Regions from separate parts of the Weizmannia sp. FSL K6-0777 genome, predicted to be linked through region 2. Evidence: riboswitches for the same ligand, from Rfam matches in the RefSeq annotation. Region 2 holds a riboswitch; each other region holds the start of a gene.
The links. A riboswitch is a leader RNA that binds a small molecule or an ion and turns the genes downstream of it on or off. The one in region 2 is predicted to bind thiamine pyrophosphate.
Positions count from the first base shown of each region.

Region 1: another riboswitch for thiamine pyrophosphate. It lies ahead of NST70_RS07650 (3-oxoacyl-ACP reductase); the one in region 2 lies ahead of tenA (thiaminase II).
Region 3: another riboswitch for thiamine pyrophosphate. It lies ahead of thiT (energy-coupled thiamine transporter ThiT); the one in region 2 lies ahead of tenA (thiaminase II).

Region 1 covers NZ_CP151971.1:1,639,246-1,650,249, reverse strand. The annotation lists rRNA gene NST70_RS07680 (23S ribosomal RNA) at 1-2,144, opposite strand, end outside; rRNA gene NST70_RS07675 (16S ribosomal RNA) at 2,310-3,863, opposite strand; gene NST70_RS07670 (MOSC domain-containing protein) at 4,266-4,922, opposite strand; gene thiE (thiamine phosphate synthase) at 5,276-5,920, opposite strand; gene thiD (bifunctional hydroxymethylpyrimidine kinase/phosphomethylpyrimidine kinase) at 5,917-6,723, opposite strand; gene thiM (hydroxyethylthiazole kinase) at 6,729-7,541, opposite strand; gene NST70_RS07650 (3-oxoacyl-ACP reductase) at 7,554-8,315, opposite strand; TPP riboswitch at 8,382-8,493, opposite strand; gene thiD (bifunctional hydroxymethylpyrimidine kinase/phosphomethylpyrimidine kinase) at 8,589-9,398, opposite strand; gene cytX (putative hydroxymethylpyrimidine transporter CytX) at 9,500-10,837, opposite strand.
Region 2 covers NZ_CP151971.1:796,887-807,890, forward strand. The annotation lists gene NST70_RS03585 (class I SAM-dependent methyltransferase) at 1-581, shown strand, start outside; gene NST70_RS03590 (GH25 family lysozyme) at 1,087-2,184, shown strand; partial or broken gene NST70_RS03595 (TIGR01777 family oxidoreductase) at 2,635-3,563, opposite strand; gene NST70_RS03600 (alpha/beta hydrolase) at 4,568-5,461, shown strand; TPP riboswitch at 5,792-5,881, shown strand; gene tenA (thiaminase II) at 5,918-6,709, shown strand; gene thiW (energy coupling factor transporter S component ThiW) at 6,749-7,267, shown strand; gene allB (allantoinase AllB) at 7,635-9,137, opposite strand; gene NST70_RS03620 (NCS1 family transporter) at 9,022-10,458, opposite strand.
Region 3 covers NZ_CP151971.1:1,534,819-1,545,822, reverse strand. The annotation lists gene NST70_RS07145 (CBS domain-containing protein) at 1-198, opposite strand, end outside; gene NST70_RS07140 (MBL fold metallo-hydrolase) at 276-1,130, opposite strand; gene thiT (energy-coupled thiamine transporter ThiT) at 1,327-1,917, opposite strand; TPP riboswitch at 1,966-2,066, opposite strand; gene NST70_RS07130 (SOS response-associated peptidase) at 2,124-2,798, opposite strand; gene NST70_RS07125 (rhodanese-related sulfurtransferase) at 3,179-4,153, opposite strand; gene NST70_RS07120 (DNA topoisomerase III) at 4,358-6,445, shown strand; gene NST70_RS07115 (YitT family protein) at 6,839-7,729, shown strand; gene NST70_RS07110 (ISLre2-like element ISBco6 family transposase) at 7,934-9,349, shown strand; gene yidC (membrane protein insertase YidC) at 10,088-10,864, shown strand; gene NST70_RS07100 (competence protein ComK) at 10,973-11,004, opposite strand, start outside.

The sequences.
Region 1 (11,004 bases), 840 kb from region 2:
CAAGCTGTACCAAAATTCAATATCAGGCTGCAGTAAAGCTCCATGGGGTCTTTCCGTCCTGTCGCGGGTAACCTGCATCTTCACAGGTACTATAATTTCACCGAGTCTCTCGTTGAGACAGTGCCCAGATCGTTACACCTTTCGTGCGGGTCAGAACTTACCTGACAAGGAATTTCGCTACCTTAGGACCGTTATAGTTACGGCCGCCGTTTACTGGGGCTTCAGTTCAGAGCTTCGCCTGACGGCTAACCCCTCTCCTTAACCTTCCAGCACCGGGCAGGTGTCAGCCCCTATACTTCGCCTTGCGGCTTCGCAGAGACCTGTGTTTTTGCTAAACAGTCGCCTGGGCCTATTCACTGCGGCTTCCCGGGGCATACACCCCAAAAAGCACCCCTTCTCCCGAAGTTACGGGGTCATTTTGCCGAGTTCCTTAACGAGAGTTCTCTCGCTCACCTTAGGATTCTCTCCTCGCCTACCTGTGTCGGTTTGCGGTACGGGCGCCTTTCACCTCACTAGAGGCTTTTCTTGGCAGTGTGGAATCAGGAACTTCGGTACTAAAATTTCCCTCGCCATCACAGCTCCGCCTTGGCGCGAAGGATTTGCCTCCGCACCGGCCTAACTGCTTGGACGCGATCAACCAGTGTCGCGCTTGCCCTATCCTCCTGCGTCCCCCCATCGTTCAAACGGTGAAGAGGCGGTACAGGAATATCAACCTGTTGTCCATCGCCTACGCCTTTCGGCCTCGGCTTAGGCCCCGACTAACCCTGAGCGGACGAGCCTTCCTCAGGAAACCTTAGGCATTCGGTGGAAGGGATTCTCACCCTTCTTTCGCTACTCATACCGGCATTCTCACTTCTAAGCGCTCCACCGGTCCTTCCGGTCCGGCTTCAACGCCCTTAGAACGCTCTCCTACCACGGACACCAAATGGTGTCCATCCGCAGCTTCGGTGATACGTTTAGCCCCGGTACATTTTCGGCGCAGCGTCACTCGACCAGTGAGCTATTACGCACTCTTTGAATGATGGCTGCTTCTAAGCCAACATCCTGGTTGTCTAAGCAACGCCACATCCTTTTCCACTTAACGTATACTTTGGGACCTTAGCTGGCGGTCTGGGCTGTTTCCCTTTCGACCATGGATCTTATCACTCACAGTCTGACTCCCAAGCATAAGTTTTTGGCATTCGGAGTTTGTCTGAATTCGGTAACCCGATGAGGGCCCCTCGTCCAAACAGTGCTCTACCTCCAAAACTCTTCGCTTGAGGCTAGCCCTAAAGCTATTTCGGAGAGAACCAGCTATCTCCAAGTTCGATTGGAATTTCTCCGCTACCCACACCTCATCCCCGCACTTTTCAACGTGCGTGGGTTCGGGCCTCCAGCAAGTGTTACCTTGCCTTCACCCTGGACATGGGTAGATCACCTGGTTTCGGGTCTGCGGCCTCATACTCTTTCGCCCTGTTCAGACTCGCTTTCGCTGCGGCTCCGCTTCTTCAGCTTAACCTTGCATGAGACCGTAACTCGCCGGTTCATTCTACAAAAGGCACGCCATCACCCGTTAACGGGCTCTGACTACTTGTAGGCACACGGTTTCAGGATCTCTTTCACTCCCCTCCCGGGGTGCTTTTCACCTTTCCCTCACGGTACTGGTTCACTATCGGTCACTAGGGAGTATTTAGCCTTGGGAGATGGTCCTCCCGGATTCCGGCGGGATTCCTCGTGTCCCGCCGTACTCAGGATCCACTCGGGAGAGAACGAAGTGTCAGTTACAGGGCTTTTACCTTCTCCGGCAGGCCTTTCCAGGCCGCTTCACTTAACCTGTTCTTTTGTAACTCCCATATGAGTGTCCTACAACCCCGGAAGGCAAGCCTTCCGGTTTGGGCTGTTTCCTGTTCGCTCGCCGCTACTTGGGAAATCGCAATTGCTTTCTCTTCCTCCGGGTACTGAGATGTTTCAGTTCCCCGGGTGTGCCCTTCCTGCCCTATGGATTCAGGCAGGAATCCTGTCCGATTAAAGACAGGGGGTTTCCCCATTCGGAAATCTCCGGATCAAAGCTTACGTACAGCTCCCCGGAGCATATCGGTGTTTGTACCGTCCTTCATCGGCTCCTAGTGCCAAGGCATTCACCGTGCGCCCTTTCTAACTTAACCATAAAAAGGTTTAAATCCAAAAATAAGCGATTCTCGGTTTACTTGGTTTGTTTCTCCTATCCGGTTTTCAAAGAACACATACTGAAGGATTGAACCTTCAAAACTGAACAAAACGGAAACGTCAAACTTAATTGTGGAAAACGAAGTTTTCCTTAATTTCCTTAGAAAGGAGGTGATCCAGCCGCACCTTCCGATACGGCTACCTTGTTACGACTTCACCCCAATCATCTGTCCCACCTTCGGCGGCTGGCTCCGTAAAGGTTACCTCACCGACTTCGGGTGTTACAAACTCTCGTGGTGTGACGGGCGGTGTGTACAAGGCCCGGGAACGTATTCACCGCGGCATGCTGATCCGCGATTACTAGCGATTCCGGCTTCATGCAGGCGGGTTGCAGCCTGCAATCCGAACTGGGAATGGTTTTCTGGGATTGGCTTAACCTCGCGGTCTCGCAGCCCTTTGTACCATCCATTGTAGCACGTGTGTAGCCCAGGTCATAAGGGGCATGATGATTTGACGTCATCCCCACCTTCCTCCGGTTTGTCACCGGCAGTCACCTTAGAGTGCCCAACTCAATGCTGGCAACTAAGGTCAAGGGTTGCGCTCGTTGCGGGACTTAACCCAACATCTCACGACACGAGCTGACGACAACCATGCACCACCTGTCACTCTGTCCCCCGAAGGGGAAGGCCCTGTCTCCAGGGAGGTCAGAGGATGTCAAGACCTGGTAAGGTTCTTCGCGTTGCTTCGAATTAAACCACATGCTCCACCGCTTGTGCGGGCCCCCGTCAATTCCTTTGAGTTTCAGCCTTGCGGCCGTACTCCCCAGGCGGAGTGCTTAATGCGTTAGCTGCAGCACTAAAGGGCGGAAACCCTCTAACACTTAGCACTCATCGTTTACGGCGTGGACTACCAGGGTATCTAATCCTGTTTGCTCCCCACGCTTTCGCGCCTCAGCGTCAGTTACAGACCAGAGAGCCGCCTTCGCCACTGGTGTTCCTCCACATCTCTACGCATTTCACCGCTACACGTGGAATTCCACTCTCCTCTTCTGCACTCAAGCCTCCCAGTTTCCAATGACCGCTTGCGGTTGAGCCGCAAGATTTCACATCAGACTTAAGAAGCCGCCTGCGCGCGCTTTACGCCCAATAATTCCGGACAACGCTTGCCACCTACGTATTACCGCGGCTGCTGGCACGTAGTTAGCCGTGGCTTTCTGGCCGGGTACCGTCAAGGCGCCGCCCTGTTCGAACGGCACTTGTTCTTCCCCGGCAACAGAGTTTTACGACCCGAAGGCCTTCTTCACTCACGCGGCGTTGCTCCGTCAGACTTTCGTCCATTGCGGAAGATTCCCTACTGCTGCCTCCCGTAGGAGTTTGGGCCGTGTCTCAGTCCCAATGTGGCCGATCACCCTCTCAGGTCGGCTACGCATCGTTGCCTTGGTGAGCCGTTACCCCACCAACTAGCTAATGCGCCGCGGGCCCATCTGTAAGTGACAGCAAAAGCCGTCTTTCCTTTTTCCTCCATGCGGAGGAAAAAACTATCCGGTATTAGCCCCGGTTTCCCGGCGTTATCCCGATCTTACAGGCAGGTTGCCCACGTGTTACTCACCCGTCCGCCGCTAACCTTTTAAAAGCAAGCTTTTAAAAGGTCCGCACGACTTGCATGTATTAGGCACGCCGCCAGCGTTCGTCCTGAGCCAGGATCAAACTCTCAGTAAAGATGTTTGATAAAAGCTCAAAAAGAATTTGACGTTTCGTTTTGTCCAGTTTTCAAGGAACAATCTTTGCTGTTCTTAACAGCGACTCAATTATTATACCAAAATATCAATTCGCTGTCAACATCTTTTTTTAAACCCGTTTTTTAATCATCTAACGGGCCAGCTCATATATCATATCACTTATTCGTAACTTAAGTCAATAAGATAGAGCAAGGTAATGTTTTCCATCTCTTTTTAGATCCCTGCTCTATAATATAATGAAGAAACAGGGATCTATGCTGCGAGTTAAGATGGCGGAACGGCATTGACTTCCTCAGTTACATACGTACCGGTCATTTTCAGGGAACCGCAGTACTCCTTCGTATGTTTACATTGGAGAAAGCTGTCACAGCTGCCGCTTCTTTTATCCATTCCCTTTTTTCATCCATAATTTTCGGAATGCTTTTTGCCAGTCGCCGGCAAGTGCCTTTACACTTAAAATTTCTTCTATCGCATCAAAATTTGTTCTATCATGGTATCTGATTTTATTGATATGCAGAATGGAAAGCTGTTTTTCCCCTTTTTCAAGCAGGATAAAGCTGTCATTTTTCCGGACAAAGCCTTCTTCAAGCACACGCATATAGAAGCCGGACCAACCGGTTTCCACAATGTCGGCAGGAAAACTGTCCAATCCGTGTTTCGCAGCAATTTTATAGCAAGGCTCCCGCGGCTGTGATACCTGCACAATCGCTTCCCCCATTTGAAAAACATCACCGATATGGATATCTGCTTCCGACCATCCCGAGAGCGTAATATTTTCGCCAAATGCCCCCGGCTCAAAAGTTCGGTTAAATTTCTTCTCCCATACCGGAAAATGATCACCAACATACACGCAGACTGCTTTATCCGCTCCACCATGATGAACAAGGTCCGCTTGCTTGTCCCCTTCAAAATTTTCTTTTGCCAGATATACCGGGCCCTCCTGCGGTATTTTAAAAATGCCGCTCTGCACCACTTTCTGTTTATAGGTAAGCGCCTTTGGTTTGCCTGTATTTACCGAAACAACAACACCGTCCGCCATCACGTTCGCTCCTTCCCCAAATTGCTATCTAAATTTTACCATCCTTTGCGTAAATTTTGAAAAACATTTTAAGAAAATCCCGCGGGTCTCCCGTTCAGCTTTCCGAATTCGCTGTTTTCAATCCTTTTGCAGAAAGGTTTCTAAAATTTTTATCGCTTCATTATTTTATCAGAATGTTTGTTTGTATTTTATCACAAGAACAAAAGTTTTATCAATCAAGATATTGAAAAATTCTCGCAAAAAATTCACCGCCATTCAGCCTGCTTGGCACCAAAAAAGCCAGGCTCCTACACCCGGCTTATCTTGATTCCATTTTTAAACTGTCAAAAGGCGCAGGGGGGTTTACGCCTTCATTATAAAGTGAGTTCCCTTTTCAACAGGTCAGCTGCCGCTTCCGCATCTTCCGCGCCTGCAATGGAAGAAATGACGGAAACGCCGTCTGCCCCTGCTTCTATGACGCTTTTTGCATTGCCCGCCCCTATGCCGCCAATTCCGACAATGGGAATCCGGATGCCATTTTGGCGGATTTCGCGAATGACGGCTGTGCCTTTCGCTTCTTTCGCATCTTCTTTCGATTTCGTCGGAAAAATTGGGCCGACGCCAAGATAATCCGCGCCTCCATTTGCTGCCTGCCTGGCTTCCTCCAACGTATAGGCCGAGACGCCGATGATCTTATCCCCCAACTTTTCTCGTACGGATGCCAGCGGTTCATCTTCCTGCCCGACATGCACACCATCAGCATTCAGTTCCAACGCAAGTGCAATATCATCATTTACAAGAAAAGGAATCCCGTTTTTTTGGCATATCCACTTCAATTTTTCACCAAGCACTTTCTTTTCTTCGCCTTTTCGTGCACCTTTTCCTTTTTCGCGGTATTGAAAAAGGGTGACGCCGCCTCTGATGGCGTTTTCCAGCACTTGTTCCGGCGGCAGCGTGCAGTTCGGGCTGCCCATAATAAAATACAGTTTCAATGCGTCACGCAAATGTTCGCCTGTCATCGGTTTTTCATTCTCCTTTTTTGGTACGCCCAATGGTTCGTCGGCCCGTGCCCGTGTCCAATTTGAATGCCGTCTTCGATCGCCGCGGAAATGAATGCTTTTGCTGTCGACACAGCAGCAAATATATCCGCGCCTTTTGCCAATTCTGCCGTAATCGCTGAAGAAAACGTACAGCCGGTGCCGTGCGTATTTTTTGTTACGTATCTTTTCGCTGTATATTCGTAAAAGTTCGCCCCGTCAAAAAGCAAGTCGCTCGAAACCGGGGAAGACTCATGATGTCCGCCTTTAACGAGACAATACCGAGGACCGCAATCCGCAATGATGCGTGCCGCTTCCTTCATATCATCAGTATTTCGGATGGGCATTCCTGCCAGTTCCTCCGCTTCCGGAAGATTCGGCGTCACAATGAAGGCGAGCGGAAGCAGCTGGCTTTTTAAGGCTTTAACCGCTTCCTTTTGCAAAAGGGTTTCTCCGCCCTTTGCAATAATCACCGGGTCCACAACGAGTTTTTCCCAGCGGTAGGCTTTGATTTTTTCCGCGACCACTTCGATGATGCCGGAATCAAACAACATGCCGGTTTTTAGTGCATCCGTCCCCATATCTTCGGCAATGGACGCCAATTGGCGGGAGACTGCTTCGGGACCAAGCGGAAATACCCCCTGGACCCCGCGTGTATTTTGCGCCGTCACCGCGGTAATTACGGACATGCCGTATACTTCTAATTCCTGAAATGTTTTCAAGTCCGCCTGGATGCCGGCACCGCCCCCGGAATCAGAACCGGCAATCGTGAGTGCTTTTTTCATGATGTTCACCCTTCTTTCTTTTCAAAAGAGGCATATTTTTGGATTTCTTCAGGCCCTATTTCTGCCAACTGGTCTAAAAACGCCATTTGAAAACTGCCCGGCAAATCCCCGCCTGTTTTTTCCCTTGCGATTTCCGCAGCAGCGCCGTAAATCGCAAGCGCCGAAACGGATGCCTGAACCGGATCTTTCTCAACAGCGAGAAAGGCGCCGCAAACCGCGGACAAAAGGCAGCCTGTCCCGGTGACTTTTGTTAAAAGCGGGTGGCCGTTATGTACGAGATAAAGGTTTGTACCGTTTGACACCGCATCCGTCTTGCCACTTACCACGACCGTAGTATGAAGCGTTTTTGCCGCTTTTAAAGCGAGTTCGCCCGTATCCAGGCCGGTATCTCCTGCATCGACGCCTTTAACTTTGGCATCTATTCCGATCAGATTGGCGATTTCTCCGGCATTTCCCCTGATGGATGTGAAGCGGATTTCTTTCAGCAATTTTTTTGCCGTTTCTGTCCGGTAACGGGTTGAACCGGCAGCTACCGGATCAAGGACGACCGGAACGCCATTTTCATTTGCAGACTTTCCCGCCAATATCATTGCTTCGACGGCTTTTTCATTTAAAGTGCCGATATTTAACACGACCGCATTTGCCGCTTTCGCCATATCGGCAACTTCTTCCACCGCATCGGCCATTACCGGAGATGCGCCAAGTGCCAACAGCCCGTTTGCTGTAAAATTAGCCACCACAATATTCGTGATATTATGGATAAGCGGATTGGCTTCCCTGATTTTTTCAAGCAGTTCAATTGGTTTTTCCTTTTCCATTTCCATTCCCTCCTAATCCATTACAAGTCCGCCGTCAACGACGAGATTTTGTCCGGTTACCGCCCTCGCCCATGGCGATGCAAAAAACAACACGGCATCCGCAACGTCTTCCGGTTCTGTCACCTTTTGCAGCGGAGTAGTTTCCTGAATCAATTGAAAAACCGCTTCAGATGTGGCTGCACTTGCATCCGTCGTTTTCAGAAGGCCGCCGGATACCATATTAACGGTAATGCCATATTGCCCCAGATCTTTCGCCATGCTCCGGGTGAAGCCGAGGAGCGCTGCCTTGCTCGTATTGTAATCATGGTAGGCGACAACCGGATTTTGAAACAGGTTTGTGCCAATATTGATCACCCTGCCGAAATGCAGCCGTTTCATTTCCGCAAGGCCGGCCTGTATGGTATTTAATGCGCCGCGAACCGCACCTTCCATCTGCAAGCTGTATTCCTCCCACGAAATTCGGGAAGCATCGTGCCGGGATTCCGGATCAAAGCGGAAATGCACGAGGGCATTATTTACAATTGTCGTGACAGGCCTGGAAAAATAAGCTTCGGCCTGCCGGAACATCTTTCTTACCTGCGCCGGATCCCTTACATCCGCCTTCAGGGCAACCGCTTTTTCTCCTAAAATATTCTGAAGATCCTTTGCCTTCCCCTCACTCTCAAAATAGTTGATGACAACGCCCGCCCCTTCTCTTGCAAAAGCTTTTACAACTGCTTTGCCTAACCCCCTGCTTCCGCCTGTGATGACGACCACCTGCTCATCCAGTTTCATTTGTCCCACCCCTTCCCATGCAAAAAAGCCAGGCCCGAAAAGACCTGACTTCATCAGCAAGAAATTTTTTACAAATTCCTACTTTCCTACGCCGGTATGATCCGGATCAGGTCCAAAGGGTTGAAAAACGCCGGTTTTTCTCTCAGCCCGCCAAATCCGGGCACCCCTAGTAGTTTGAAAGATTTACTTTTTTCAATTATAGCTTTTCTATTATGCTTTGTAAAGCTTAATGAAAATCACCGGCAGGGGTTATATTATGTGAATTTAGCTTTGTTATCTTTCTCCATCTTCATCTCTTAATACCCAATGGGCAATTGGTCCATGGCCATGCCCAATTCCCGGGCTCTCAGAGATTGCTCTTGTCAATAATTTTTTAGCTGTTTTTACGCTGTCTTCTAAGGGATGGCCCTTCGCCAACTCAGCTGTAATCAATGAAGACAATGTACAACCAGTTCCATGAGTGTGAACGGTATCAATGCGTTTAGATTCGAGCCATATTGTCTGCTCCCTCGTCACCAGACAATCACGAACAGTTTCTGATGTAACCAGATCATGTCCGCCCTTTAACAGCACAGCACCTGCCCCTCTTTTGAGAATCAGTCGTGCTGCGTGCTCCCGGTCCTGATCAGTACGTATCGTCATTTCTGACAGAACTTCCCCCTCCGGTGTATTCGGTGTAATGACATCAGCAACCGGAACCAATTTCTTTTTAATCGTCGCAATTGCTTCAGGAGCAACGAGATGTGTCCCACCTTTTGCAATCATGACCGGATCCACAACCAGCGGCCTCCATTTAAATCGTTTAATTCCGTCAACAACAGCTTCTATGCGTTCTGCATCAAACAGCATACCCGTTTTTAAAGCTGCAATTGAAAAGTCGTCCGCAATGGATTCCATTTGACGGACAATGCTGTCAACCGGCATTGGAAAAATTCCCTGAACTCCTTTTGTATTTTGCGCTGTCACGGCAACGATTACAGACATGCCGTAGACACCCCTCTCTTCAAAAGTTTTCAGGTCGGCCTGAATACCTGCACCGCCACCGCTGTCAGTTCCTGCAATTGTTAATACCTGTGGTCTCATCTAATATACACCTCTTCTAAAATGATCATAGTATTATTTTTTTTCTGCATTTGACAGATTGGATCCCATCCATTTGTTATAATGTTTTTGAAAATAACTTATCAGCCTGCTGCATGATTCTTGTATATGCCACTGCTTCTAACCTTTGAAAATTGATCCCTATGAAGAAGTCTCATAAGGAAATAATAAAGGACTGCCGTAATAATCAGACTAATAAATGACGAACCAATTGGCCAAGCTTGAAAATAGCTGACTTCATAGAGAGCAAAACCAACCACAAAAGCGACGAAAGCTACCAGATTAACACCGCCCCGGTACCAGTACGATCCTTCTGGTTTAGTCAAGTCTGCTGGCTTCAGGTGTTTACGGATCAAAAAATAATCAACCAATACGATGCTTTCAATGGGAATAAAGACAGCACCAAGGATTAATAAAAAGCTTTGATATTTATCAATTGGAAACACCAGCGAAATCAGTGTGCCTGACACTCCTGCAATGAATACAAGCCGCCTCTCCGAAAACTTTGGAAATAAATTGCTTGCAGAAACACCTGCTGAAAAAACATCTAGAAAAGCTGTCGTTACAGTGGAGAAAAAAATAATAAGCAGACCTGGGATACCCAAGCCCAGTGCACCCATGATTGGAATTGGGCTTGCATTCCAAAGGCCAGTAGCAATGGTACAAAGCAAGCCAACAAAGTACATCCAGATGCTGGATAGAGCATAACCCCAATATGTAGCGTGTGCGGCCCCGTTAATATTCCTTGCATACCGGGAATAGTCTGCAACCAAAGGAACCCAGGAAAGGCACATGCCGATCACATAATCTAATCCGAGAGAGAAAGTAAGATGACCTTTAGGTTTCTTGTCCATTAAGTCTGCAACATTTACTGTTGACAAAACAGCATAGGTCATGATGATGGATAAAATCAATGTTGCACCAACTGTAAATATCTGAAACCATTTTAAATGATTGTGTTTCAAAAGCGCGTTAACCGTTGTGATCAAACCAATCAAGATAATCCAAAAATCCCGGTTCCCAAGAACTCCTGCAAATTTTAAAGATACACAGGCTTCAGCTGCCATCAGAATCATCACAGCTGTCCAGCCAATTAACTGCAGTGCATTGCACAAGCTCGGAAAAAAAGAACCTCTAATCCCAAATGAAGCACGGGTAGCAATCATACCTGATACTCCCTCTCTTGTTCCAATGCGGGACATGAAATACATAGGAACTGACCCGACAAGCATGCCAACGATAATCGTCAGTAATCCATTCTTCAAACCAAGACCTGCCAGTGTATTTCCTGAAAAAATAGCAGCCAGTCCTAATCCTGCTCCGATCCATAACAGTGCAATCTGCAACGAAGCAATTTGCTGTTCCTTTTTTGGCACTACTTCTAATGAGTATTGGACTTTTAATTTCTCATTCGATTCCATTTGAAAACGACCTTTCACATTTTTTGATAACGAAATATATTGTTAAAACAATTGGTTTGGTAATTACATTTTTACGACCAAAAGAATGACGGTATATCTTTTCTGGACGGTTTTATGTAGCTCTTGCTGACATTTGTTTTTATCTGAAATTTGGAAACAGAGAGACT
Region 2 (11,004 bases):
TTTCGGAACCGATTCTTGAAGGAGCGAAGGAAAATTGTAAAGACTATAAAAATATCTCCTTTCAACTCGGAAACGCTTATGATACAGGCTTAGAAAGTCAAAGCTTTCAATTGGTGATTGAAAGAGCGTTAATACACCATCTTTGGGATTTGCATGCTTGTTTTAAAGAAGCACACAGACTGTTAAAGGATGGCGGGGTTTTTATTATTCAAGATCGCACACCCGATGATTGCTTATTAGAAGGAGATAACACAAACATCAGAGGGTATTTATTTGAGTTATTTCCAAAATTAATTGATGAGGAAATAAAACGCAGGCATAGCAGCCAAACGGTCATCGAGGCTTTGCAAGAAGCAGGGTTCAAAAAAATTGAAGAAGTTAAATTATGGGAAACAAGAAAGGTGCACGAAAATAAAGCGCAATTATTAAAAGACATAAGTGAAAGAACAGGAAGAAGCATTTTGTATGAACTGGATGATAAAGAACTAAGTTTGCTGACCGATTATGTCCAGAAAAAGGTGACAAAGGAAAATAACATCGTTGAAAAAGACCGGTGGACAATATGGAAGGCAACTATTTAGCTGATTGACCCGTCTGCAGGGCATCGGGTAAGACCAACCGCCTACTTTCCCCAATTTTTTCAGGCATAAAATTAAAAGGTCTGGAAATGTATCAAAAGGGGGATGTTCAATTTTATTTACTAAATCCTGAACAATATTTATGTGTTTGTGAGGCGTCCTCAAAGGATAGCTATAGAGCACCTGAAAAAATGATATATAAGTCCTGAAATTGAAGTATTTTTAACCATTTTCGGCCATTTCCTGGACAGTGCCGAAACGCGGCAAATTAGGGAAAGTGGCCGGTACTACTATTTTAGGCCGGGCCAGAATCAGTGCCCGTCAATGTCGAAGCAAACGCTATTGATTGAGCATCGTTTTAAAAAATGCAAGGGTCGTCTCATGGCTGACCCAGATTCTGCTATAGGACGTCCTGATATCTCACAGCACTTGAGCATCATTCTGGCGATGACAGCCCTTATATTAAATGTTAGAATAAGGTAATCTCATATATTCATAGGGGGACAAGATGGTCAAATTTGGATTTAAGTGCGTGATCTCTTTTGTAATGGCTTTCGCTTTTGTATTCCCCACTTTTTCAAATGGTTTGTTCATCAAGGTGCATGCATCTTCCATTACTGTCAAACATGCAACCAGATCGGTGAACCTTGTTTCGAAAGCATCAAGCGCCGGCAAAAAAGTTGGCACTTTGCCCGGCAATGCACCGGTATTTGTCACCGGTTCGTCGGGCAGCTATTACCGCGTTCAATTTCAAAATAAAACGGCCTATGCGTATAAAAAATATGTGGCAAACGGCAGACCAAAGGCGTGGTATACCGGCTATGCTGCTGATACAGTGTATTTGCACGACATTCGTACGGGAAAAACATTGAAAAATACGCTTTATCTCGCAACGCCGGTTACCGTTTATGCGAAACAGGGCCACTGGCTGACCATTGGTTATGCAGACGGCTATTACGGATATGCCCAAACTTACGATACCCATATTGTCCGCTACGCCAAACGGGGAATAGATTTATCATATTTGCAACCATCCGGGACAAACGGGATTGATTTCAAAAAAGTGAAAGCGGCGGGTTTCAGCTATGCGATTATAAAAGCAAGTGAGGGAACCGATTTGCCAAAAACGGGCACCAAGGATTATTTTGTCCAGGATGTTAAAGCGGCAGCCAAAGCCGGTTTAAAAGTTCATGTTTATCACATGTTTGACGCCACTTCCATAACGGCCGCGAAACAGGAGGCAGACCATTTTGCGCAGAGGCTAAGTCCTGTGAAACAACAGATTGGCTATGTTTTTGTGGATGTCGAATACGAGAATCTATCGAAAAACAAAGATACTTTAACCCGCTATGTGGATGCCTTTATCACCGAGTTGAAAAGCAAAGGATTCCAACATACTGGGATCTATACGTACTACGATTTTTACAAGAATCGTTTAAATGCATCGAAACTGCCCAAGGGGAATCTATTATGGATTTCACGTTATAACGCAACGCTCGGCATGCAGGCTGACGTTTGGCAGCATCGTAAAACAAACTGTAAGATCAACGGCGTAAAAGGAAATTTTGATTTCGATCTGACTTACAACAAGGCCATTGGCGGCTAAGGTTTTTTGTAAAAAATGGAACGGCAGATAACCAAACAGTATTTGTTTGTGTACATGATGGATAAAAATAAAACGCGGGGCATATGTATGAAATGGGTTGAAGTTCATGCGCATTTTCCGGACGTGGTGTCTGAATGGAAATGCCAGCCATTGATGACATTGAAAACGGTAATGAAGGTTGGAAAGTCTAGTAAAAGCGCGTGCAGAAAATCAAAATCGCGAATGATGTATTTTTCAGGCTGGGGGTGCAAAGAAGCGTATCAGATTTCAAATGGATAGCCATGTACCTCTAGTATCTGTTGAAATGAAATACAAAGACCAGGGACCTACCATCAGGATGAAACCAGGTCTCCCAACAGCGGAAGACGGCTGTTGGGAGACCTTTATTTTTATGCGCGTGTGAAGAGGGGCCCTTCTGCCGTGGCGTTCGTTGCCTGTACTTTTTTGCCCTTATGGATTTGTAAGCAAATCTTCCAAAGCTTGCCGGAGCGTCGGGAACATGAATTCAAATCCTGCCTGCATGAGGACTTCCGGGCGTACATGCTGGCCTTCAAGCACAAGGCTGCTTTTTTGCCCGAGTGCCAGTTTCAAGACAAAAGAAGGTACGGGAAGCCAATGCGGCCGGTGTAAAACAGCACCAATGGTTTTGCCAAATGCCTTCATCGTTATAGGCGAAGGGGCAGTGACATTGACCGGGCCGCGGATGTTCTCATTTTTAATAGCAAATAAGATCGATCTTACTACGTCTGTTATATGCACCCACGAGACCCATTGATTGCCGGAACCGACTGTGCCGCCAGCAAACCATTTATACGGCAATACCATAAGGGGCAGTGCTCCGTTTTCCTTTCCAAGCACAACGCCGAATCTCAATAAGACAGTACGGATGGCATGTTTTTCTGCTTGCTTCGCCTTGGCTTCCCAATCCGATACCGTCCTGCCAAGAAAATCATTTGCCCTTTGCAATGATTTTTCAGTATACACAGCATTGCGTGATGGCGGATAGATGCCGATTGCACTTGCATTGACCAGCACTGCCGGTTTGCGCGGCATGGCAGACAGGATGCGCAACATTTCATCTGTTGCGCACATCCGGCTTTCATAAATTTGTTTTTGGTGTTTGGCACTCCATCTTCCATCGTTTATGGACACGCCGGCCAAGTTGATGAATACATCCGCATTCCCTATTTCATTTTCGGGAGAAGCATCTTCCACCAGCCATTTTACATACTGCACACGATTTGCCGGCTGCTTGTCTTTCCTTGTTAAAATGACCACTTCATGCCCTTCGCGAAGAAGCCTTCATGCCCTTCGCGAAGAAGCATATCCGTTAATTTCCGCCCGATAAATCCGGTCCCGCCAGCGATCACAATCCTCATTTTTGCCCTCCGTTCTGCAAATTTCTCCACGGTTTGCAACTTAAGTCAGGAATAAATGGGCACGAATGATGAAAAATCAAGGTTTCCAACTCATTCGTCCTTGTTTATGGGAAAAAGCCTTCTGTGATGTTCCCGGAGCAGTCCTGATATTAAAAAGGTAATAGAAGACAATATTTTAATCAAGATGGAGCTGATAAAATAAAATGAGTTATGGATCATCATATCAGGAGCCATTAAAATTAAAATAACAGAACCCCCCACGCCTCTTCCATGAAAGCGGACCAGGTGGGGTCATTTTGTTTTGGGAAAGATGAAATTGTAGTCTGATCATAACCAAACCAACATTAAGCCCCCCCCACAACATTTAAAAGAGTTATTGAGAAACAGAAAAATGCAAGTATATTCTTCCTGCTTGGGCAGCATTCGAGTCAACATTCCTTAAGCTTTGTTTCCATATTTAAAAACTTAAAAGACGGATAATAAATCTTCTTGCACAAAATATTGGACTATGATAAGGTAAGGTCAATGAAAATGAATATTCACAAAAATCTGTTAGATACACCGAGTTGGCTGAGAGAAGTACCTTTCTAACCTGATCTAGTATGTTCGAGCGAAGGAAAGTAGGTGATGAAATGACACCTGATGATTTGTAATTTATACACCCGCTTTCCGATTAGGGCGGTTTTTTTATTTTGAGGAACCGCCTCTATCTATCGTTGTTCTTCGTGGGGTTATAGAGCAGACCGTGTCGATAATTCGTAATCAATATCAAACAAGAAGGCATACGCTTATTGGGGTTAGTATGAAACATAAACGCTTGGAACAAGAGAGTTCACTTGGTCAGCTTTCGTTAGCTCGTAAAAGTAACGATAAGTCGAGAAGCCCCTACTTCGAGTGACCCGTCGAAGTGGAAGTAGTTCACTGTGGAGCCATTTTTATACGTATATGTCAATTCTATTTCGTGCAATGTTTTGTACTCGCCTGAAGCGGGAGAAGGGAGAAAAATGAACAATCAATTTCGACGAGAAGATATTGACTTTTATTCAAATGGAACAAGATGCAGCGCGTGGCTATATTTACCCAATGTAGATAAAAGGTGCCCGGTCATTGTAATGGCTCATGGCTTGGGTGGAGTGCGTGAAATGCGGTTGGACGCATATGCTGAAAGGTTTGCTGCTGCCGGGTATGCCTGCTTTTTATTTGATTATCGTAACCATGGAGCAAGTGACGGAAATAAAAGACAACGGATAAATGTAAAAGAACAACTTGCAGATTGGAACTCTGCCATTGATTTCATCAAAAAGAATGATAGGATTGATGATAGTAAAATACTACTGTTTGGAAGTTCGTTTAGTGGGGGACACGTTATAACCCTATCAGCTCATCGAGTAGATATTCTTGCAACCGTGGCACAGTGTCCCTATACAAACAATTTAGCTACAATGAAAACGGTCTCACCACTATCTGCCCTAAAAATATTACCCTTTGCCATAGCCGACGTTTTATCTTCTATTACCGGGTATCATCCGGTCATGATTAAATTGGTGGATGCGCCTGGGAAAGTAGCGATGATGGCTGTTCCTGATTACAAAGAGGTTTTTAAGTTGATGCCTGAAAATTTAAAGTTTGTGAATAAAGCCCCTGCAAGAACGGTTTTGGAATTTTTTAAATATTCTCCTAGTAGATATACTAAAAATATAGAAATACCGATATTTTATGCGGTTTGTCGGAAAGATACATTAGCACCTGCTTGGGCAACCATAAAGTGTGCAAAACGCTCCAAGAAAGCAACGATAAAAGAGTATGACTGTGGACATTTCGATATTTATTTAGGTGATTATTTTGAAAATGCAATAGTAGATTATATAGGCTTTTTTGATAAAATTACAAAAGGCTAGTTGGATAATCAAATGCAACAAGCTAAATAAATGAAAAAAAACATGATAAACCGTTTGCGATAAAAACGCAATCAATACGGGGGTTTATCTATGGTGAAGATTGCCACCCTTCGTGCAGAAGGAAATCCATGCAAGTAATCACTGATATGGTTGGCTGTAATAAAAATACCGTATCTCGGGAACTGAAGCGTGGTACGGGCAGCATTTGAGTCAACATTCTTTGGCTCTGTTTCCATATTTTACAAAAACTTAAAAGACGGACAATAAATCTCCTGTTGCACAAAATACGATACTATGATATGGTAAGAGTAATGTAAATGAATATTCATAATAATCTACTAGGGGCGCCGGGTTGGCTGAGAAGTACCCTTTGAACCTGATCTAGTTCGTACTAGCGAAGGGAAGTAGGTGATGAAATTACACCTGATGATTTGTAATTGATACACCCGCTTTCCGATGGAGGGCGGTTTTTTTATTTTGAGGATGCTCCTCCTGCCATTGCTCGGGGCAAAGGGTGAAACCAGCCTGCAAACCGCATTCGGCTTTCCGGTAAACAAGGAGGAATCATTGTTGAAACGATCTTTTACAGAAAGACTTTATCAAAATGTCCAACCGATTTGGGAGAAAAACCATAACCATCCTTTTGTCGTAGGACTGGGGAACGGAACTTTAGAAAGAGATAAATTTATCTATTATTTAAAGCAGGATTACGTATATTTAGTTGAGTACGCAAAACTGTTTGCCATGGGTGTTGTGAAAGCGGGTAACCTTGACATGATGACGAGATTTGCTGCGGTGCTCCATGAATCGTTGCATTTTGAGATGGAACTGCACCGCCAATACGCTGCCGAGTTTGGCGTTACTCGGACGGATTTAGAAGCAACCCAACCAACGCCGGTCAACCTTGCTTACACGAGTTACATGCTGCAAGTGGCCGCCAATGGAAGCTTGGCTGAACTTGTTGCCTGCTTGTTGCCGTGTGCCTGGGATTATTGGGAAATTGGGAAACTGCTAAAAGTAAATCATCGAGACACATTGGAGGCCAATCCTTACAAGAAATGGATCGAAACCTATTCTTCAGAAACGTTCGGCTCCGGAACGCAGTGGTTAATTGACTTAATGGACCAACTGGCAAGCGGAAAATCAGAAACGGAACTGGCAGTCTTAGAACGCCATTTTCAAATAGCCTCAAAGTATGAGTATTTATTTTGGGATATGAACGATAAAAAACAAGACTGGCCGGTCTGATTTTCATTCGCAACTAAAAAGGAGGGAAGGTTGGTTCTAATGAGAAAAACACAAAAAATAACAGCAACTGCAGTTATTGCAGCTATCACAACTGCATCCAGCAGTTTGATTTATATCCCGGTTGGTTTTGCAAAAATTTTTCCGGTACAGCATTTTGCCAACATACTCTCGGCTGTTTTGCTCGGCCCCGGTTATGCGGTTGCGCAAGCTTTTATATCCTCGCTTTTACGTAACTTGCTTGGGACGGGGAGTATTTTTGCCTTTCCGGGAAGCATGATCGGCGCGTTTTTGGCAGCTTATCTGTACGCGAAGACGAATAAGCTCATTTTTGCCTTTGTTGGGGAGGTCATGGGGACAGGCATTCTCGGTGCCTTGGCATGTTATCCCATTGCTGTTTTCTTACTCGGCCAAGCGTCAACGCTTTTCGGATTTATCCCTGCCTTCTTTTTAAGCTCTTTTGCAGGGGCCATTTTTGGCTATGTTTTGATAAAAGTTTTACAAAAAAATAAAGGGTGGGACAGAATGATCAATCATACCGTAAGCAACCGTAAGTTTTGAGCGAAACACCGGGGAGGAATGAAGGCATTGCCACGGCGCATACAGGATGCCAGCTATTGATAACCGGCCAAAATTTATGCCAGCAAAATCAGGCTCTTGAAAGCAGAGCCTGATGCTGTTGGCATTATGACGGCACTCCGGCATAGTCTGAAACCTTCGCTGGCCGGATCCATTTGCCAACCGGCTCGCCTGTATACAGCCGCTATCCAGATTGAATACGAGCTTCCTCTTACATTTACATTTGAACGAAGCCACGGAGGATTGAGGGCATTGCCACGACGCATACAGGATGCCAGCTATTGATAACCGGCCAAAATTTATGCCAGCAAAATCAGGCTCTTGAAAGCAGAGCCTGATGCTGTTGGCATTATGACGGCACTCCGGCATAGTCTGAAACCTTCGCTGGCCGGATCCATTTGCCAACCGGCTCACCCTTGATACCACCGCCATCCAGATCAAATACGAGCTGTCCTCTTACAAAAGTTTTCGTAACCCGGCAATCAATTTTTCTGCCGATATACGGGCTGTGCTTATGGCGGTAATAGAGGTCTTCCGCACTTACCGTGTATGGCCGGTCGGGATCGAGAAAGAGGAGATCCGCATCTTTTGCGAGCGCAATTTCCCCTTTCGATTTTAAGCCAAAACGTTCGGCAGGGTTGGTTGCAATCATGCGCGTAAATTGCGTAATGGGAATATTGCGCTTTTTGACAGCCTCATCGAACATCAAATCGACATTATTCTGGCACCCGGTTATGCCGCCCCATACCTCAAAAATATTTCCGGTTTCGCTGTCCTTCATTACAGGCGGGCAAGGGGAATGGTCGGATGTCAGCATATCGATTTTTCCTTGTTTCAATCCTTCCCAAAGTTTTTCCTGCTCCGCTTCGCTGCGTAAAGGCGGGGAACATTTTGCAAGCGGGCCGATTTCCGCAAATTGGGCTGTTGTGATTGTAAAATAATGTGGGCACGACTCAAGCGTGACATCCTGTCCTTCGTTCCGCGCTTTCGTAATTTCTTCCACTCCTTCCGCACTGCTGACATGGACAAAATGCAGTTTGCACCCGGTTTGTTTCGCAAAATACAGCGCCCGCTTGATGGCATCCACTTCAGTAAATACCGGCCGTGTTGCAACATAATCAGCCGGGCTTGTTTTCCCTTGTTTAATCATCTCCTCTGCTAACCCATCGGTAATGGCGGCATTCTCTGCATGAATCAATAAAATATGTCCCAGCTCGGCTAATTTTTTCATCCCCGCATAAAGCGTGTAATCATCTACATTTTTAAAGTCTCCCGGCAAATCGGTTCCGCAGCTGGCCATAAAACATTTATAAGCAACAACACCGCAATCGGAAAGTTCTTTTAACTGATCGAGATTACCTGGGACTAATCCGCCGTAAAAAGCGTAGTCCACATAGTTTTTGCCGGCGGCAGCGGCAAGCTTTTTTTCTAAAGCATCTTTTGTTGTCGTGGCAGGCAGCGCATTTAAAGGCATATCTACATAGGTTGTCGTTCCCCCGGCGGCAAGCGCCTTTGTTCCGGTTTCAAATCCTTCCCATTCCGTCCGCCCCGGTTCGCACATATGCACATGGATATCGACCATTCCCGGCATCACATATTGGTCTGAAGCGTCATAAACTTGTTCTGCCGTTTCCTCAATTTTATCCGCAATTACAGCAATTTTTCCATTTTGGATGGCAAGATCAGCAATTTTAACGCTGTTTCTAAAAACGACTTTTCCATTTTTAATGAGCGTATCATATTTCGTTGTGAATCCCCTCCCTGTGATTTGGTTCGAGAACGACTGTATTTTGAAAAATTGTATCCTTTTTAAATTTTGAAAATGGAAATGCGTATTTTGACAGAATGACATAGGCTAAACCAGCCGCAACAAAGCCGATGATCCATGCCAGTTCCACTTTTGCAAGTGCGGCAGCCGCGCCAATTACTAATGAAATGACAGCCGCAGGGTTATAGCCGGAATAAGGCCCGTCTTCCGCGTACAAGTCGGCGATATTTACCTTTTGTTTTCGGAAGATGTAGTACTCAATCAATAGAATGGCTACAATCGGACCTAAAAATGCCGAGTAAGCCAGAATAAAAATGTCGAGCCCCTTTGCTGAAGAATCCCGGACAAGCACCCATGGAAAAGATGCAAAAGCAAGCAGCCCTGTAATGGTGACAGCATACTTAAATTTTAATTTCGTAAGCAATGTAATGACGTAAGTTGGCGGAATAATATTGGCAACCATATTCACCGAAACGGTCCCGATCACGATAAACGCAGACACGAAAAATGTAATATAAGGATTATCGACCACTGCTGAAAAGGCCTTTACTGGATTTGTAATACCAGTAGCAGAAGCAAGCATGGCCCCCATCGTTAAAGCAAACCCGTATGCGATAAAGATCGGAATAAAATACAATAACCTTCTTTTTGTATGGCTGATCCCGGCTTTCAATTCTCTTGAATAATCCGCTGCACTTAAAAAGATGGCGGCATAATTGCCCATAAACGTCATGATAAAAGCAAAGAATGGCAGCCCCCACGTTCCTTTTGCATGCACCCATTTGTTTGCAATCGTGGCGCTATGGGATGTGAGAAGAATGCTGCATACATAGAAAAGCGCAGCTAAAATCACGACTGAAGTCAGGGTCTCCACCCATTTAATCGCATGAAAGCCATAGAGAGAAAGCCCAATTTGAAACAGTTGGAGCACGATAAAGCAAACAGCCGCATTGTCAAAAGCTCCGCCCGTTGCAATTTTGGCCATTTCATTTAAAGCCGTGCCGCCAATCCAACTTTGGTATCCGTACCAAACAATGGCAGGTATCCCGCGGCAAAGCGATGTGAAGATCGAACCCTTTACGCCGAAGGACATTCTCAGCTGGACAACGTACGGAATACCTGTTTTGTAGCCTAATCTGTCGTTCAATGAAAAAATGGTTGAAATCATACTGATGGCGATCAATGCCGCAGCAACAGTTTGGTAAATGTTTAATATCGCCATCCCGGCCACCATCAGGCTTGCGCCAAGCGTAATGTTTCCAATATTGACGCCGTCCCCAATCCACATAAAAATATAATTCAAAGGGCCAACTGTTCTGTCTGCATCTGTTTTCGGGATCAGGGAGGGATCCATACTCGCCTTCTTCTGCGGTTGCGGATAAGCACTTTCCAATTGAGTAGCCATTGCTTCAGCTCCTTTTCAATAGATTTACGGAAAGGAATGGGCTGTCTCTATTGATGTCATTTAATGTTACATCTAATGTTATCTATATTCTTAATATAGCAAAGGATAAACGGTTTTCATTAGCAACTTTGCACAATTCTTGATCTATTTATTATTCAAAATAGATAAAGTAGAACCAGCGTTGGTGTTTTCCTTGTTTTTTATGTAAGGTAACTTAACATGAATAGGAGGGAGACCTGAAAGATTTTTTCTTGGGGAAAACAAAAGCCTTGGGTTTGAGGAGACATCCTTTATCCAAATAATCGCTGCTGTAGGAAATGTAAAAACAGCAGATTCTGCACATGATTCAACCAGGATTTTTTAGTAAAAATGGTCACGGCCGGATTTGTATGGATGTTTTGCATCGAAAACTCGCCTCAGCAATTTCCCCATTCAGTGCTACCAATTTTGCTATAATAGAAATGCTAGGTGAGAGCACAAAAATATTAGTGATCATTTCTGATGAGCGAGGACAAATATTGTAAGCGGTTAAGTATAGAATGGGTT
Region 3 (11,004 bases), 740 kb from region 2:
ATCGTAAACGGTCCGTGCCTTTGGCTGCAAAAAGCGGATGACATCCCCGTCGCTGATCATACCGAGCAGCTTTCCTTCCGCGTCCACGACCGGTACGCCGCCGATCCGGTGGTGGGCAAGCACCTTTAACAGTTCCCGGATCGTTGTCTCTTTTTTTACCGTAATAACATCCCGGATCATAAAATCTTTGACTTCCAATTTTCTCGCCCCTTTATATCCATCCATTTACAAATTATTGTAAACCTTTGCGGGGAAGGAAGCAATGAACAAACCGCCTATTGTGTGCCATCTACGTATTTCCCGTGATCCGGGAGCGCGATTTCATCAAATCCGGATACAAGGGCCTCAAGCCCTTTCCGCAAGCCGGAGCCAGACATCGGGATCCCGTGGCCGCAAACAGCAGTTTCCGGCTTTAAGGCAGCTAATTTTTCAACTGAGCGTTTGGCCGCTTTCCAGTCATTTGTAAAATAGCGCGGCGGCCCGTTTACTTCCTGCCTTTGCACCAGCACTTTCCAAAATTCATCCTGCCTGACGGTGATAAATGCGTCCCCCGTGATCAACACGCTGTCTGCTTCCCTGAAGAACGACACATGCCCTCTCGAATGGCCGGGCGTATGGATCCATTTCCAGCCCGGCAAAAATGGGACCGTCCCGTCTTCGGGAAGGGGCTGGACAGCATGGCCAAGATCAACCGGTTCATTCGGATAAATCATGGAAATCTTCGCCAGCAGGCCGCCTTCAACGGACGGATCGGGATCCGGATACGTTTCACGCCCGGTTAAATAGGGCAACTCCAATCGATGTGCAAAAACCGGCACGTCCCACTTTTCCAATAATGGCGCAATCGCTCCGACATGGTCAAAATGGCCGTGCGTCAGTAAAACCGCTTTTGGTTTTGCCTTTTCCCCGAAGCGTGCCCGCACGGCTGAAAATATCGCTTCGGCAGAACCCGGCATGCCGGCATCCACGAGAACAAATGCATCGGTTCCGGCCCTGCCGATCAGGCACACATTGACAATTTGGATGGTAAGGCAATAGAGATCCGGCAGCAATTCTCTGCCTGTTCCGCTTTCAATCGAAGCCATCGGGATGACCCGGTGGCCAAACGGGTGATGAATGTCTTTGTCCATAAAATCCCCTTTCTTTCATTTTCCTTCTATTTATCTTTTCCCGTTTCTCGAAAGCATTACCCGTAGCCTCCTATCATCAACCGAAAAAGCAGTAAAAACCGGACTGCCGGCTTTACAAGGCGCCTGTTACCATGAAGCCTCTTTCCTTCAGCGAAAACGGCAAGGCGCAGTTGGCCTTGCCGTTTTCAAGTTGCTTTTATGCCGCATGCCTGTGCGGATTGCGGTATTTTGTCAGCAGCTGCGGGGCGGCATTCAAGAGAATCGCCGCAACAGCTGCGCATAAAATCGCATTCCCAATCATCGTGCCGCCATTCATGATGAGAGAATAGAGAAACGCCGACTGTCCTTTAGGCGCATAGGAACCCCAAAAAATCACGCCGGCTACGAAATGCCAGAAATAGCGGGCAAAACTTCCGGTAAGAACGGAAAGGCATATCCAAAAAGTCATCGTGCCCTTTTTATAGTGACGACAGCTTCTTTCGACAAGCGGCCGGAAAAGCCCGGCAAACCCGATGAACGAAAAAGCGACCGGATATTCCATGATGCCCTGAAGCGGGTTAAGAATATCATTAGCATCACCGGTGACGATCTGCAGCAGGCTCCAAATAAATCCGGAAGCAACACTTGCTTTAAATCCCCAGCGAAAAGCGACCACAAAAATCGGCAGCATGGCAAACGACAGAGAAATCGCGGACGTCACCTTAATGGACGGCAATAAGTCCAACACGAGCGCGAACGCCGCAAAAATAGCCGCTTCAATCATAGCCTGTAAACTTAATTTGCCCATAAAAAAATCCCCCTTTTGGTATGCATGAACATAACGAACCATGGGAGGACAAAAGAAATTCCACATCCCTACGCCGGCATTAACCGGACAGGTTCAAAGGGTCAGAACATGGCGTTCACTCTCAGCTTAACGCTCCCCCTGTGGTTACGTTCATGAAATTGTCACCTTTATGATAAACTTTTTGCCACAACATTTCAACAAAAAATTTAATCTTTTGGCAATAACAGCTCCGGAAAATTGTTTTTCGGCGAATTGACGCGTTCAGATACGGCATACATTTCCATTAGGTCTGCATCATACTGCGAAAGGAGTGGCAACAGCCGGCCCGCCTCAGTGACCGATGTGTCCAGCCATTTTTCTTCATCTTCCCTGCGTAAAATCACCGGCATCCGGTCGTGAATTTTTGCCATCATCCTGTTCGCCTTTGTCGTTAAAATCGTGCAAGTAAAGACCGGATTCCCTTCCTGGTCCATCCATTTTTCCCAAAGCCCGGCCATCGCAAAAATGCCCCTGTTCTTAAGCCTGATCCGCATCGGCGCCCGGGTGCCGTCTTTTCGGTTCCACTCAAAAAAAGAATCGGCCGGAATGAGGCAGCGCCGCCTTTTCACTGCCTCCCGGAAACCCGGTTTCTGAAATACGGTTTCGCTTCTGGCATTGATCATCTTATGCCCGATTTTCGGATCTTTTGCCCAGGAAGGAATCAAGCCCCATTTTAAAAAACCGAGTCTGTACTGCCCATGGGCGCTGATCACGGCAGCCACCATTTGCGAAGGCGCGACATTATAACTTTTGGCATATTCACTGCTTGAAAAAGAAGCTTTGGCATGGAACCTTTCTTCCAATTCATTTACAGATGCCGTTAACGTGTACCTCCCGCACATCCAAATCCCGCCTTTCTTTCTATCCTGAAAATATTGCCCGCTGATTTTCATCCTCTGCCATACCGCGTATGAAGCGGCAAAGATGCCCATTTTTCCCCATTTTACACAAAAAACAGGCAGATAAAAAGGATTTGGCCCAGTTGCACCAAATCCTTTCTCTGTTCCGGAACGCACCGCTTGTTAACCCTGCCCCCGAGCTGGGATGTTTGCAGCAGTTCCCGGTTTTTCTTCTCTTTTTCACATTCCGCTCTTTAGGCCTTGTTTCTTTCAAGAAAATGCCGTTTCCGAAGCAAGGAATCGTTCCGGCAGGGAGCGAGCACGGTTTCCATGCCCTTTTTCACCATCCGCTTTTCGGATCGTAAGGTTAAAAGCCGCACCGGTTACCGGTTTAACGCCGCGTCTTCTTCTTCGATCCGGCGCAGCCGTTCAGCCACTTCTTCCGGTGTAAGGCCGTGTTCTTTTACATATAAGTTATTTGGTACGGTACGGCATTCATGCGAGCAGCTCCGCATATATTTATGTTCATTTTCTTCCGAGCATAAAATTTGCTTGTTGCAGGCCGGGTTGGCGCAGTTGACATAACGTTCGCACGGTTCCCCCGTAAAATAATCCCGGCCGACAACGACATGTTCTTTTCGATTGACCGGAACGGAAATCCGTTCGTCGAATACATACAGTTTGCCGTCCCACAGCTCGCCCTGCACTTCCGGATCCTTTCCGTATGTTACAATCCCGCCGTGCAGTTGGCCGACATCTTCAAACCCTTCTTCCAAAAGCCAGCCCGAAAATTTTTCACAGCGGATGCCGCCTGTGCAATACGTCACAATTCTTTTGCCTTTTAATTGATCTTTATGTTCGCGCACCCATCCCGGCAGTTCGCGGAAAGCGCGGATATCCGGGCGCAATGCTCCGCGGAAATGGCCGAGATCATACTCATAATCATTGCGCGCATCCAGTACAACGGTATCTTCAGCCAGCAGCGCCTCGCGAAATTCTTTCGGGGATAAATATTTTCCCGTTTTTTCATTCGGATTGATATCTTTTTCAAGCCGCAGCGTAACCAGTTCCTTACGCGGGCGGACGTGCATTTTTTTAAACGCATGGCCATCTGCTTCATCTTCTTTAAAGACCATGTCCCGGAACCGGGGATCGGCGTGCATCTTTTCTTTATATTTGGTTGTTTGTTCAACCGTTCCGGAAACGGTGCCGTTGATCCCTTCTTTGGCAACGAGGATACGCCCCTTTAAACCGGTCTCTTTGCAAAACTGCAAATGTTCGGCTGCAAAGGCTTCCGGATTTTCAATTTCAACATACTTGTAATACAATAAGACTCTGTACGGCTTTGTTTGTTCCATTATTGATAACCACCTATCCAATTATATTTGCAAGATATAATGCAGGCTTTCAGGTTACACTGTCTCTTACAAACCACAATTTTACCAAAAGCCCGTTTGTATTTCAAAATTTTCACTGTGAAAACAGAAGAAACGAAATGATTTATCAATCCTGTTTGATGCGTTATACTTGTTCAGACAGGAATAAAAGAAAGGTGTTATGCAATGAAATCGCTTGTACTCGCCGAAAAGCCGAGCGTCGGGCGCGAACTTGCGCGCGTCCTCGGCTGCACGGAAAATAAAAAACGTTATATTGAGGGGCCGCGCTATATCGTGACATGGGCGCTCGGCCATTTGATCGAACTGAAAATGCCGGAAGATTATCATCCGAAATATAAAGAATGGCGTATGGAAGACCTGCCGATTCTTCCGGATAAAATGGAAATTAAAACAATCCGGCAGACCTATCCGCAATATAAAGCGATCGAACAGCTTGGCAAAAGAAGCGACATCAAAGACTGCATTATCGCAACCGATGCCGGGCGCGAAGGCGAACTTGTCGCACGCTGGATTCTGGAAAAAATGCGCTGGAAAAAACCGGTGAAACGGTTATGGATTTCTTCCCAGACCGATAAAGCGATTAAAGACGGATTCAAACAGTTAAAACCGGCAAAGCAGTATGACAATCTGTACCACTCCGCCGTTTGCCGCAGCGAAGCAGACTGGCTGATCGGATTGAACGTCTCCCGTGCTTTAACCGTGAAATACAACGATCCGCTCTCCGCCGGGCGCGTGCAGACGCCGACATTGGCGATGGTGCTCGAGCGCGAACGGGAAATCCAGTCTTTTGTGCCGAAAAAATACTGGACCATTGAAGCGCTCGCCGGAAAACTCGAAGTATCGTATGACCAGCATGGCGAAAAACGGATATTTGACGAGCAAAAAGCAAATGCCATACATGCGGCTTTATCCGGGCAGACTGCCGTCGTGACAGAGGTGATCCGCAAACAGAAGCAAGAGCAGCAGCCGCTCCCTTACGATTTGACGGAACTGCAACGCGATGCCAACCACCGTTTTGGTTTTACAGCAAAAAAAACATTGAACGTGCTGCAAAACTTATATGAACAGCATAAACTCGTTACCTACCCGCGCACCGATTCGAAATATTTGACGAAAGATATGGAAAATACGATGTACGACCGGCTGCTTGCGGTGAAAGATGCGTACAAAGAAGAAGTTCAGCCGATCCTTTCCCGGAAAGGTAAAATACTGGCCAAACGTGTCATCAATGATGCGAAGGTGACGGACCACCATGCGATTATTCCAACAGATGAACGCCCGGCCTTATCAGATTTGTCTGCCGATGAACGGAAAATCTATGATCTGATTGTAAAACGGTTCCTTGCGCTATTCTATCCGGTTTATGAATATGAAACCGTCCAATTTAAACTTCAAGCAGGCGGAAAAACCATGACCGGGCGGACAATGGCCGTGAAAAATGCCGGTTTTACCGCTGTTTTGCACCATGAACAGGAGCGGGAAAATACGGCGCTGCTTTCGATCAAAGAAGGAAAAAAATTTAAGCTGGAACAAATCCGGCTCAGCCAGCATTTAACCGAAGCACCGAAACGGTATTCCGAAGCGGATATTCTTTCGAGAATGGAAAAATACGGACTCGGGACGCCGGCAACACGCGCCGATATCATTGAACGGCTCGTCTCCTCCGAAACGATCAGCCGTGAGTCCGGCCGCCTTGTGCCGACCCCGAAAGGCAAGCAGCTGATCGACCTTGTCAATGACGAGCTAAAATCGCCGGAACTCACCGCCAAATGGGAAGAACAGCTTGAAGCAATTGCCCGCGGAAAAGGCAACCCGAAGCAGTTTTTGGAAACCATCCGCCGGGAAACCGTACGCCTCGTCCGTGAAATCCGGACGAGTGACAAAAAATACCGCGCCCACAATTTAACGGGAACAAAATGCCCGGAATGCGGTTCCCTTATGAAAGAAGTAAACGGCAAAGACGGGAAAAAGCTTGTCTGTTCAAACCGGGAATGCCGGTTTACAAAGCGGAAAAGCCCGAAACTATCAAATAGGCGCTGCCCGACCTGCCATAAAAAGATGGAGATCCATCACGGCAAATCCGGCGTCTATTTCCAGTGCCGCCACTGCAATATTGTCCAAAAAGCAGACGAAAAGAAAAAAACTTTGTCAAAACATGAAGAAAAGAAATTGCTGCAAAAATACACAAAGAAAGAGGAAAGTTTCGGCAACAGCCTGGCAGATGCTTTAAAAGCCGCCTTGGAAAAAGAATAGATTGGATATTTGAAAAGCCCGGCCGAGCCGGGCTTTTTTTATAAACATTTCCGCGGTCAATACGGGCAATTTGGGCCCCTAAAAGCGCGCCCTTCCCCATGATTCAAAACGGCCGGGAAAAATTTAAACAACATGGAAATGCATATTCATTCACTTTTTAACTTTCTTATAATATAATTATATTATAGATATTTATACCGATTTTCTCCTCTGTGTTAAAAGCCCGCTTTTTCTCATCTGTTTGATCGGGAGCGTCCTTCATTGTAAATATTTTTTCGTTCTCCGGTTCAGGGAAAAATCCTTGGCTTTGGAAAACGCCGCTCTTAAAGGAACGGCTTATGTATGCGTAAAATGTACATTTTTTCACAAAAACATTTGGAAAGGGGATAAAATATGGAAGAAACGGCAAAAACATATGCCCAATTCAGGCAGAAGAAAAATAAGTGGGCGGTACTTGGCCAGCGTTTTATCTTTGTCAGCCTCGGCGCGATGATTATGGGGGTTGCCCTCGAGCTGTTCCTTGTCCCGAACCAGATTCTGGACGGCGGCATCACCGGCATCTCGATTATCCTTTCCCACCTTGCCGGCTGGAAACTGGGGCCAGTTATTTTCATCTTAAATCTCCCATTCTTTTATATCGGGTACAAGCAAATCGGGAAAACTTTTGCCTTGACCACCCTTTACGGCATCTCCATCATGTCGGTGACAACCATCCTGCTGACCCCTGTAAAAGTGTTTACGGATGATTTGCTGCTGTGTACGGTTTTTGGCGGTATTATCCTTGGCATCGGCGTCGGCCTTGTCATCCGCTGGGGTGGCTGCCTTGACGGAACAGAAGCGCTTGCCATTCTATTAAACAAAAAGCTTCCTTTCTCTGTCGGTGAAATCATACTCGGCCTCAATCTCTTCATTTTTACCTGTGCCGGCTTTGTGTTCAGCTGGAAATATGCTATGTATTCGGTCATTACCTATTTTATCGCCACAAAAGCAATCGACGTGGTTGTACAGGGGCTGGATGAATCCAAATCGGTATGGATCATCAGCGACGAGATGTATGACATCGGTGATGCGATCATGGCCCGCCTCGGCCGCGGGGTAACCTATCTAAACGGGGAAGGCGCTTATACCGGAGACAATAAAAAAGTCATTTTCTGCGTCATCACCCGCCTTGAGGAAGCAAAATTGAAATCGATTGTAGAAGAATTTGACGAAAGCGCCTTTATCGCGGTTGGAAACATATCAGAAGTGCGCGGCGGCAGATTTAAGAAGAAAGACATTCACTAACAGCGTAACTGAGGACTGTCCATCCGGGCAGCCCCGTTTTATATGCGCGTAAAAATTTTTCCATTTTCATGCTGCCCGGGCATACTCCCCCTCCGTATGTGTAAAATTTTACTCGAAGGGGCAAATGAGTGGAAAAAAATGGGAAGACGCTCTATCATCTAATTGTACACTTCAAGATGAACATCTAGAGAGAGAGGTCTTCCCATGGATATTATATCAATAATTGCTGGATTATTAAAGGATACAAAGAGTCTTATCGAATTTGAAGAACAGCTTAAACTTCTGATGCAGAAGGCTTTTACACAATGGGTTGGGGAAATATTTGAAGAGTTAGATAAAACAATTAAACAGGAGAAGTTAGAGGAGGGCTGGGTGTACTGCCGGAGTGATAACAGAAACATTCAGTTTCTATTTGGAAGTGTGACCTTTAAACGCTCATTAATGCATGACAAGAGAGGAAATTCCCATTATCCTCTGGATGAATGGTTAGGGCTGGTACCACACCAACGATACAGCCCGTTAGTGGAATTAAAGGTGGCAGAGTTGGCAAGTGAGAACACCTATCGGGAAGTAGCTGATATTTTAAAAGAGTGGACAGCAGTGAGTCTTAGTCACACAACTGTAGGGAACATGGTAAAACACGTAGGGAAAACTCAGGCGGAAGCCGATAAGGCACTTGTAGAAGAGCTAGAAATAGCTGTTTCCCTGCCTGAGGGGAAGAAGGTAGACTACCTGTTTTCTGAAGCAGATGGTGTATTCGTTCGGGGACTAAAAAAGAAACAGAGTATGGAAGTCCACCACGCCATTCTCTATGAGGGATGGGAAACCAATGGTAAAAGGGTCTCCCTGCGTCAGCCCACAGTCATCATGACGACGGAAGACATTCAGACATTTTGGGATGAAGTCCAAGCCACAGCTGCCAACACCTATTCCCTCGAAAAAGCGCATGTCATTACAAACAGTGATGGAGGTGCTGGGTACACAGCTGAACGGTTTCAAACAGCATTCTCACAGTCGGAATTTCCGGTGCTCAACCAGCTGGATACCTACCACGTTGCACAAGCCATCATAAGGACATTTGGGGGCGGAAAGAGCGAGATCAAGGAGCAAATTAGAAAAGCGATTAGAACGCATGACCTGGACCAATTCACGTTATATTTGGATACGCACGAAAGCACCTTGACGGATAAAAAGGCCCTCAAGAAAATCAAGGAATTCCGTTCGTATATCTTGAAAAACTGGGACCGCATTTTTGACTGGAGAGACAGGGTGAAAAACGTGCCGGAAGGTGCGAGAGGCCTAGGAGCGATGGAATCGAATCAAAGGCATATCTCCTTCAGGATGAAAAAAAGGGGCATGCATTGGAGTGAACTTGGCGCAGAAGCCATGGTGAAAATCAAACAAGGCATACTCAATGGGACATTGAGAGAAGCCTATCTGAAACACCGTTCAAGAAGCGAGAGAAAGCAACGGAACTTGAAACAATTCATCAGGATGTCTCAACTACTCAAGCAGCCTGTACGCCCGTCAGTGGGCGTAAAGCACGGATCAGTTGCCCTGCATTCAAGCAGTTCATCGGCAATGGGACATTTAAGCAAAATATTAGAGCTTTCGTTTTAAGCCTGGCTCAGTGGGGACTGATCGTTGAGGCGCGCGAAATTTACGAGACTCCTGCGGGAAAAGCGAGCCAGGAGAGACCCCGCAGCGAGGTACGAGCGAGGAGGCTCGCCGGCCGCCCGCGGAAAGCGAGTGAATTTCGCGCGCCTCAACATCCCCGTTATCCATCTTTATACGGAAATATTACATCTTTTCCGAAAATTACACCGAGCAAGTAAAGCACGGTAGCCGAAAGTGTACAAAAAGAGTGTCTTGGAATACCCGATATTTAAACCTTGTCGAGAAAAACTTGACACATACCTCCCCCTCCCTTAAATTAGGATTCTTTCGCAGTGTATGGTAAAATGATGATTACGATTGTAAAACAGACAAAATTAAAGTATACTTTGTACTGATCTCTTTAAAGTGAGTGAATAGCTTTGATTCAAAACATCATCGATTTTGTAAATGACCCGGCCGTCTGCACGCTGTCATTTTACGTACTGGCAGCAGGTTTTCTTTATTTGAGTCGGTTTGTGATCAGGCCGGCAGCGTTTGTTGAAGCAAGGCCTGCCGCCGTCATGCAGGATTTTACTGTACACACCCGCCCGGCTGCGGAATGCCGGTGCAATTTCTTTACGATTTGGATTTTAAGTTGCGTCAGAATACGGACATATCCTTCTGAAGATCCTGATTCGGAACCGGATTTAAGACCGGTCAGAAAGGACAGGATTTGTGCAATATACTAAAGGAGGATATTTCATGAAAAGATTTTTCAGTTTTACATTGGTTTTAAGCAGTTTGCTGTTCGTTTTAAGCGCATGTTCAAATTCAACAAACAGCACGCACAGCGGAGGATTTTTCCATCATTATTTTGTTGCCCCGTTTTCAGTTGTCATTAAAGCAACGGCCCAGCTGCTTCATGGTGATTACGGGATTGCCATTATTGTTTTGACGTTAATCATCCGGCTGATTCTCATGCCTTTTATGCTGCATACATTCAAAAAACAGCAAATCATGCAGGATAAAATGAAAGTTTTGAAGCCGGAAATGGATAAGCTGCAGACAAAAATCAAAGCGGCCAAAACGAAAGAAGAACAGGCAAAGCTGCAGCAGGAAATGATGGGGTTGTATCAAAAACACGGCGTTAACCCGCTGAATATGGGCTGCCTGCCGATTATCATCCAAATGCCGATTTTAATGGGGTTTTATTATGCGATCCGCGGCTCGAAAGAAATCGCCACCCACTCCTTTTTATGGTTTAATCTCGGACAAACAGATATTCCGATGGCCATTCTCGCTGGTGTCATTTATTTTATCCAAGCCCAAATTTCACTGATCGGTATTCCTGAGGAACAGAAGAAACAAATGAAATATATGATGCTCATGTCGCCGATCATGATCCTTTTTGTTTCTTTTTCAGCTCCGGCGGTTCTGCCGCTGTACTGGACAGTGAGCGGGCTCTTTATGATCGGACAAACACTGATTCAGAAAAAATTTTATCAGTCCCATCCGCCGAAGGAAGAATCCAATTCATAATTGTATCTGATCATCAAAATATAAAAAAGCGGCGGGTCACAGTTGATGTGTTCCCGCCGCTTTTATGTTGTTTACAGCCCCGGGTTTCCGGGGATTTTTTATACCGGTTTACTTCTGTTCAGTAACTGCCTCGTTTTCCT